Regions from separate parts of the Desulfosporosinus sp. Sb-LF genome, predicted to be linked through region 1. Evidence: a T-box and tRNA genes for the amino acid it is inferred to sense, from the RefSeq annotation. Region 1 holds a T-box; the other holds one or more tRNA genes.
What was found. A T-box is a leader RNA that pairs with one kind of tRNA and senses whether it is charged. The one in region 1 lies ahead of E4K68_RS14710 (valine--tRNA ligase), so its partner is inferred to be a tRNA-Val.

Region 1 (4,428 bases):
CGCCTTCTCCACTGTAGCTGCATAACGGCTGAGAATCCAGCGATCAGCTAAGGCAAGTTCCCCACGCGGCCCTTCCTCGTAATCTTCTAAATTCAAAAGCACATAACGAGAAGCATTCCAAATCTTATTCGAGAAATTTCGGGTTGCTTCGAGACGTTCTGGGTGAAAACGAAGGTCATTTCCTGGCGTATTGCCTGTGATGAGCATGAAACGCAAAGTGTCTGCTCCGTACTGTTCAATCACTTCAATCGGATCTACACCGTTGCCCAGGGATTTACTCATCTTCCGCCCTTGAGCATCCAGCACCAGGCCGTGAATCATGACTTTAGGAAACGGTACTTCCTGCATAAACTCCATCGCCGTGAAAATCATGCGGGCAACCCAGAAGAATATAATATCCCTTCCCGTTACCAACACAGATGTCGGATAAAACTGTTCTAGTTCGGGCGTTTTTTCTGGCCACCCCATCGTTGAAAAAGGCCAAAGTCCCGACGAAAACCAGGTATCCAAGACATCCGGATCTTGCTTTAAGCGAGTAGATTCGCAGGTTGGACAGCTCGACGGATCGTCACCAGTACAGATCTCCTGACCACAATCCTCGCAATACCAGACCGGAATGCGATGACCCCACCACAGCTGCCGTGAAATACACCAGTCCCGGATGTTTTCCATCCAGCCCAAATAGATCTTATCAAATCGATCTGGGACAAATTCCAAACGCCCATCGCGAACAACGTCAATAGCCGGCTCTGCCAAAGGCGCCATTTTCACAAACCATTGCTTACTCACCATTGGTTCAATAACGCTGGAGCAACGATAGCATTCCCCAACAGCATGGGAATGGGGGGCAATTTTAACAAGCGCCCCTTCAGCTTTCAAATCTTCCACGACCGCTTTACGAGCCACGAAACGATCCATTCCTAGATATTTACCTGCATTTTCATTCATCTTGGCTTCTTTGTCTAAGACGACAATCTGTTGCAAATGATGGCGTAGCCCTATTTCAAAATCGTTTGGGTCATGTGCCGGGGTGATCTTCACCGCACCAGTCCCGAATTCTCGGTCGACATAGTCATCCGCGATGATCGGAATTTCTCGCCCTGTTAAGGGAAGAATCAACGTTTTCCCGATTAAATGCGTATAACGTTCATCATCCGGATGAACTGCCACAGCCGTATCTCCGAGCATGGTCTCTGGTCGAGTGGTTGCTACAACCAAAGCCTCTTCACTATCTTTGACAGGGTAGCGCAGATGATACAAATTCCCTTCGCGATCAGCATGTTCTACTTCAATATCCGAAATAGTGGTATGACATTTCGGGCACCAATTAACAATATAATTTCCCCGATAAATGAGCCCTTTATTATATAAAGTGACAAACGCTTCTCGAACTGCTTTAGAACACCCTTCATCCATGGTAAATCGCTCACGTTCCCAATCACAAGAAGCACCTAAACGGCGTAACTGCTGCGTAATTCGTCCACCATACTGTGCCTTCCAATCCCAGACCCGTTCTAAGAACTTCTCTCGCCCCAGTTCGTTGCGATTCGTTCCTTCCTTTGCCAGCTGTTCCTCAACTTTAGCCTGAGTTGCAATTCCAGCGTGATCTGTCCCTGGCACCCAAAGCGTGTTAAATCCCTGCATCCGCTTAAAGCGCGTCAGGATATCCTGAATCGTACTGTCCATCGCATGCCCAAGGTGTAGAGCACCCGTAACATTCGGCGGGGGCATTACAATACTAAACGCCGGCTTCTCAGTTTGCACTTCCTCATGAAAAAAGCCGTTTTCCTCCCAATACTGGTACCATTTCCCCTCCACCAGACTCGGATCATACGTTTTTGCCATTTCTACTTTTTCTGTTTTCTCAAGTTTCTCTGTCATATAATTTCTAACTCCTTTTATCTTAACTAAAAAAAGCCTCCATCCTTGGTAAAGGACGAAAAGCTTCCGTGGTACCACCTTTATTCTGAGAACTATTACGTTTCTCAGCACTTATCATTTGCTAACGGGTTTCTCCGTCAGAGAGTACTTCGTTCCCCTCTGCCCCTCCTGTGCGACCTTAGAGCCTTCCGAAAAGACCTCTCAGCTATGGTCTCTCTCTCTGAACGGTTCATGAACCCTTTTCCTCACATTCTTCGGGTTTGATTCGAATATTTTATTTAATACATTATACTCGGCACGATAAATATTGTCAAAAGAGTGCGAATGGATCGCTTAGTCCTGCCGAGTATAAGCACGTTTTACGCCGGTTACCTGTGCTGTCCATTCGTCTACAGCCACTAAATCGTTGGGGCCAAGCTCAGACAAAGCCGTTTTTCCCATGGCCCGCACTCCCTCTTCCATCTCCATGGTCATCGACTTAAAGACATTGACCACACTCTTGCTCGCTAAACTAATATCTAACTGTTTTTTATACGGTGAATCGTACCAGACTAATTGTGTTAACGGTTCCCAGGGTAGTATTTTGTGCACTTGTCGATGAACTAGGGCAAACAGAGGGACTGTTCCCAAATAGATCGCGTCCGCTCCCAGTGCTATGGCTTTTAAGCATTCCCCAGGTGTAGCATATCCTCCTGCGACCACTAAACTCACTTCTTTACGAGCACCCTGCTCGCGCAAAAAACGTTCCGCTCGAACTAAGGCCAGCAAACTAGGGATTCCCAAATCATCGCAGATCATAGGAGATGCGCCAGACGCCCCACCTTGAGCCCCGTCGATGACTATAACATCGAAGTCCGCCTCTAAACATACTGCCAAGTCCCTTTCTATACCCCCCGTGGCCATAATTTTAATCGCAATCGGTTTCCCGGCCGCTTCGACACGCAAATCTGAAACATACTTAGACCAATCCCAAGGAGAATTAATTCCCGGAATGACCGCTGCAGTTACGACAGATTCCACCGGAGAAATACCCATTAGTTTTTGCGCTTTTCCTTTCACTGAATTAGGTTCTAAAGTAAAGGGTCCCATCCTCGCCCCCTGTCCCATCTGTACTTCAATCATGTCCGCAGCAGCAATCCCTTGGGGGCTATGTCCCCAAGGGGTGCGGCTAATTTGCCAGATAAACTTCCCGGCCTCCTCCCGTTCCTCTTGCAAAAAGGGACCCTCTCCAGAATTCGTAGCTGTCCCAAGTTGCTTTGCCGCTTTAGCTAAAGCTTTTTTTGCCTCTTCACTGAGGCCAACTCCGAAGCCCATGCCGGAAATTATTAAGGGAATATCGATTTGAAGGGGCTTTTTGGCTTTGGCCCCAAGGGTTACCTTCATATCGACTTGAACATCTGCTTCCTTGGGAAGGCGTGCCATTTGGGCAGGTACAAACATCAGAGTATCGTAATGGGGAAGAGGTTTTGCTGATCCTAATGGCCGCTGGATTAGCTTTCCTTCTTCAGCCCGTAGTCCGATTTCGAGGATTGTTTGTACCGACGTACGACGCACCGCACTCCAAAGTTCCATTAGGTTCTCATGGTATTTGTCTTGAAGTAGCCTTTCTATTACCAAGCCAAAGAGGCGTTGCACAAGAGTCCGAAACAATCGTTTGCCCACGAAAAAGAATACACAAGCTATTATTACTCCAGCAATGAGTGCCCCCAAGGCTGAAAGAGCTACCACGAGCAGCGCTGTCTGTAACAACAAGGTCAATCCTCCATCTTCTTATAACGCAATTGTCTTTTCACATTTAATATGCGTAGTCTATGCTGCTTGACAAATAATATACAAAGAGGACCACCATTTCTTTAAGTCACACAAGTCCCCCTTGACAAGGTTGCCCGCTTTACATATTCTTGGCTGGTACTTTATTTGACAGTATTGGGGGGAAGAACATGCGGACGAGTAAACCCTTTTTTAGTTTGCAAACCATCATGACTTTGCTTGTTTGCAGTGTAGTAGCTCTATCCCTAGCGGTAACCGACATCTTAATTAATCAGAAAATTGCTGATAACACTCAGAAAAATCTGGCAGACAAAGCGACGACTATTGCCCGCATTGTTGCCCACTCCCCTCTTGTAATTGAAGCCCTCAATGGGCAACGAGCTGAAACGGAAATTCAGCCCTTTGCGAATGAAATACGAAAGATCACTGATGTCGAGTTTGTTGTTGTCATGGATATGAAGGGGATAAGAAAGTCTCATCCAGATATCAACAAAGTAGGACAGCCCTTTGTAGGAGGAGACGAAGGGGCTGCTCTAAATGGGCACGAATACGTTTCCAATGCCAAAGGAACTCTGGGAATGTCCTTACGTGCATTTACTCCTATAGTTACTCCCACAGGTAACCAGGTGGGAGCCGTAGCCGTTGGGATCTTGCTTAACAATGTAAATCAGGCTGTCGCCCAGAGTCGGTTGATTATTTATATATGTGTTGGCTTCGGATTACTGGTAGGAGTTATTGGTGCCTTATTTTTAGCCCGAAAAATAAAGAACATAATGT
Region 2 (4,428 bases), on a different contig from region 1:
ATTCCAGAAAAGGCGGAACTAGTCATTAAACTTGCCCCAGATATCTTGAAAGTTATCAGCCCCGTTGAACGGGAAGGGTATGAGCGCTTTTTGAGTTTGGAACTCGGGCTTACTTTAGAAGCCGTACAACGCGAGATTTCAAGCCAAGAGCAGAATAAATCTAAAAAAGTGCGCGTACAAGAATATTCTCCACTAAAACAGGTTAGTTCTGGGAAAAATAGAGATAATATTATTAATGGCATTATATGTAAGGATAACGCGGAAGAATTATTGCCAGTAGTCTATTTGGGGGTTTATCGAGCAGAGCGCATGCTTCTGCGTATGTTGCTGGAAGATATTTCACATTTGCCTAAAATTAAGGCCAAGCTGGGAGTATCCTTTTGGAGAGTTCCAGAGCATCAAAAAATCTTCAATTATCTCGATCAGGATGGTGGATTGCCCGCGAATAGCGACGAAACGGTTCAGAGCCGGTTGGCTAGCTTACTCCTGGAAGAGTTAGATATATCTCAAACTGAGCGACTTTTAGATGATTGTATTAAGGGGATTCTCTCGACTCAAGCAGATGAACGAGTAGAAGATCTTCAAGCACGCATGGCAACTTTAGAAAAATCCGGTGACATGGCAGGGGCCATGACTCTGTTGAAAGAGATAGGAGAGCGGTTGAAACGTGGCAAATAGTAAGGTAAAAGGCACCCAAAAGAAAAGTCCGAGGGAAGGTGGGGGTCAGATGAGCGATGAACAAAAAATGGAAAGCGTCCAAGCCCTCATTCAGAAAGGCAAAAAGAAGGGATCCTTAACATACCGCGAGATTATGGATGCTCTCCAAGGTGTTGAACTTTCCCCCGATCAAATTGATGATGTATATCAACAACTTGGGCGAATGGGAATAGATGTGGTGCCAGAACCTGAAGATGTAGAGCGGGAAGCCTTGAAAAAGGGCAAGGATGATGACGATCTGGTAGATGAGCCAGACGAAGATGTAGAGGAAGAAGCGGAAGTAGATCTTTCCGTGCCTGAAGGCGTAGGAATTGACGATCCCGTGCGCATGTATCTTAAGGAAATTGGGCGAGTTCCCCTGCTCTCGGCTGAAGAGGAAATTCAACTAGCGATACGTATGGAGGCTGGCGACGAGGAAGCTAAACGACGTTTGGCTGAAGCCAATTTGCGTCTTGTGGTTAGTATTGCGAAACGCTATGTTGGACGAGGTATGCTTTTCTTAGATCTGATTCAGGAAGGAAACCTTGGCCTCATTAAAGCTGTTGAAAAGTTTGACTATATTAAAGGGTTTAAGTTTAGTACGTATGCCACCTGGTGGATCCGTCAAGCGATTACCCGTGCCATTGCAGACCAGGCCCGGACAATCCGGATCCCAGTTCATATGGTAGAAACCATTAACAAGCTCATCCGCGTTTCAAGACAACTCTTGCAGGAACTGGGACGGGAACCGGCACCTGAGGAAATTGCTACAGTTATGGATATTCCGGTCGAACGTGTACGGGAGATCATGAAGATTGCCCAAGAGCCCGTTTCACTAGAAACCCCCATCGGAGAAGAGGAAGACTCCCATCTAGGAGATTTTATCCCAGATGAGGATGCCCCAGCACCGGCAGAGGCTGCTTCGTTCATTCTCTTAAAAGAGCAATTAGAAGAAGTTCTAGAAACATTAACCCCGCGCGAAGAGAAGGTACTTAGGCTGCGCTTTGGCCTTGACGATGGACGAACCCGGACCTTGGAAGAAGTAGGACAGGAATTTGGTGTCACTCGAGAACGGATTCGACAGATTGAAGCCAAGGCATTACGGAAGTTGCGTCATCCGAGTCGGAGTAAGAAGTTAAAGGATTATTTGGAGTAAAAGACGGCAACGTTTGCTACTCTGAAAAATACTAAAAGATAATATCGAAAAAGACTTGACTATAAGCTCAGAATTTCGTATAATAATCCGTGCAAAGGACATTCCTCGATAGCTCAATGGTGGAGCAACCGGCTGTTAACCGGTAGGTTGTAGGTTCGAGTCCTACTCGGGGAGCCAATTTTTTGCATAAGTATAATACGGGCCCATAGCTCAGCGGTAGAGCCCCCCGCTCATAACGGGTTGGTCCTAGGTTCGAATCCCAGTGGGCCCACCACTTCAAATGTCAGTGTTTGATTGCCAAAGGTCAGAAAATAGAAGACCGAAGCTAATTTTTGAGAAGGAACTTAAAAGATGTAGCTATTCCAAAGGGCATATCGAACATCTAATTAGGGCGATTAGCTCAGCGGTAGAGCGCATCCTTCACACGGATGAGGCCACTGGTTCGAGACCAGTATCGCCCACCAAATAAAGTAAGATTTGGCTAATGAAAATGCTGAAAGTCTTGGTACAAACGGATATTGTAAAATTGTGAGACTGAACGACAAAATAGTTAAATATTCACTTATAATTGTAAGTATCCGTAAGTAGTCGGTCAAGATTCGGTCAGGCAGTCATTATGAATAAGCTGATACCTCATTGATTTGTCAATGAGGTATTTTTATATACCTGTGATTATTTTAATAGAAGAACTGTTGTAGATGGGATACTTATTATTGCAACACAAATTGCAGAGGCTCTAGACGGCCCTCTGGGCCTTTTGAGGAGCTAGAGACGGAGGAAGAGGTCACAGTCGCAGAACGTATTTGTTGTGCAATTTTGGGGCATCGAGAATGGATTTGTGTCACACCAGGATTTCCCTTAATCAACTGGCTACCAAAATGAACCGTGCCGTCCGTCATTGTCGATTGAATTTGTGACACGCAAATGGAATTTTCACCTCGGTTTTGTTTAAGGGAACGTTTAAGCGTTAAGAATGTAGATATGCCTGCTGATAACCTGTGATGCGATACAAATGCCTTGCTGTATGATTGACCATTCAATAATATGCATTTAATGAGCTTATCCTTTATCTGACGGAGGAACTCGTGAAGAGATTCATCAAGAATTTGTTTAAATTCCTTATTTATACATCTGTGTTTCTATGTATTGGTTGGTTTGGAGTAAAATATTACTTTACTCATGTCAACAGAATTGCCGATCAGGTGCGTAGTGACGTGCTCACTCATGTACAAACCCATCATAGCCAGTTTCTAACGTACAACGATATACCGGAAATATATCGAGATGCCATAATCTCAACTGAGGATCGCAGTTTTTTCACAAACAGAGGAATAGATTTAAGAGGAACTTTACGTGCAGTGTCTGTGGACATTGGCAGTGGGCAGGCCCGTCAAGGTGGCTCTACAATCACGCAACAGTTGATTCATAACACACTTTTAAGTAATATGTCAAAATCATTGACGTGGAAATTACTTGAGAGTATCTATGCCATAGGGGTGTATGACTCGATGAGTAAGCAAGAAACATTCGCGTTCTACACCAATGTCATTTACTTCGGACATGGGGCTAACGGATTGTACCAAGCGGCAGAGACATACTTTGGAAAACCTCCATCGGAACTGAACGCAGGAGAACTGACAATGCTAGCTGGCCTTCCGAATGCGCCAAGTAACTATGACCCATATCACAACATGAAACTTGCCCGTGAGCGACAACATATTGTCGTACAAAGTATGGTTGATAACGGAGAAATTAGTGAATCTCAGGCGAAGAAGATTATCAGCGAACCTATTGCGGGTAAAATAGAATAAAGAAAAGCTATTAGAAAAACTTAATCTAGATTTCAGTAAATGAGTCTATTTTGCTCTAATGATGTAATAAATCGCAATGCAAGCCAAGGCGTAAAAATTAATGTTAACTACCTTATATATTGTCTTTTATGGGCAAAAATTAAGGCCTCAGCTTGACCGGCTGGGGTCTTTAATGTAATTGAAAAGAATACGTTAACAAATGCCTTTTTCCTTGAATAGTATGGTTCGGAAACTAGGATTTCTATGTTCAAGGGGGAGGCACTAATGCATATAGTTTCGGCACTCTTTTTAGGTCTTGCCGCTAACCTGGATAACCTTGGGGTAGGTATTAGTTATGGAGTTAAAAAAATACGTGTTCCCTTTCTCTCCAATTTCTTCATAGCCTTATTATCGGGTGTAGTTGTAGCCATTTCCGTCTTAACAGGGCATCTTCTTAGTCGATATATTGCGGTAGCAGGTGAGATAGGGGCCTTAATAATTGTCGCCATAGGATTTTGGGTAATAGCACATAAGACATCAACAAGTGATTGTTTACCAGCTGCTATTCCAGTTATGAAGACCTACTCTGTTCCAATCAAGGCGTTGAATTGTGTTGTCCAAATCACTAAAGAACCTTCTGTCGCCGATTTTGACGCTAATGGTTTCATCTCGACCAAAGAAGCCATGGTTTTAGGCTTGACGTTATCGTTTAACTGTATTGCTACTGGGGTTGGGGCTGGACTTACAGGAATGGACCCTCTTTCATCAGGTATTTCAGTCTTTATC

Region 2: it has a tRNA-Val gene. The T-box ahead of E4K68_RS14710 (valine--tRNA ligase) is inferred to sense a tRNA for this amino acid. The anticodon was not compared.

The regions. Positions count from the first base shown of each region.
Region 1 is NZ_SPQR01000009.1:138,543-142,970, forward strand. Features, by position in the region: gene E4K68_RS14710 (valine--tRNA ligase) at 1-1,881, opposite strand, end outside; T-box leader at 1,930-2,145, opposite strand; gene E4K68_RS14715 (FMN-binding glutamate synthase family protein) at 2,215-3,630, opposite strand; gene dcuS (DcuS/MalK family sensor histidine kinase) at 3,822-4,428, shown strand, end outside.
Region 2 is NZ_SPQR01000006.1:80,589-85,016, forward strand. Features, by position in the region: gene dnaG (DNA primase) at 1-678, shown strand, start outside; gene rpoD (RNA polymerase sigma factor RpoD) at 728-1,852, shown strand; tRNA gene E4K68_RS10290 (tRNA-Asn) at 1,955-2,029, shown strand; tRNA gene E4K68_RS10295 (tRNA-Ile) at 2,052-2,126, shown strand; tRNA gene E4K68_RS10300 (tRNA-Val) at 2,242-2,316, shown strand; gene E4K68_RS20810 (hypothetical protein) at 2,563-2,772, opposite strand; gene E4K68_RS10310 (biosynthetic peptidoglycan transglycosylase) at 2,959-3,663, shown strand; gene ytaF (sporulation membrane protein YtaF) at 3,928-4,428, shown strand, end outside.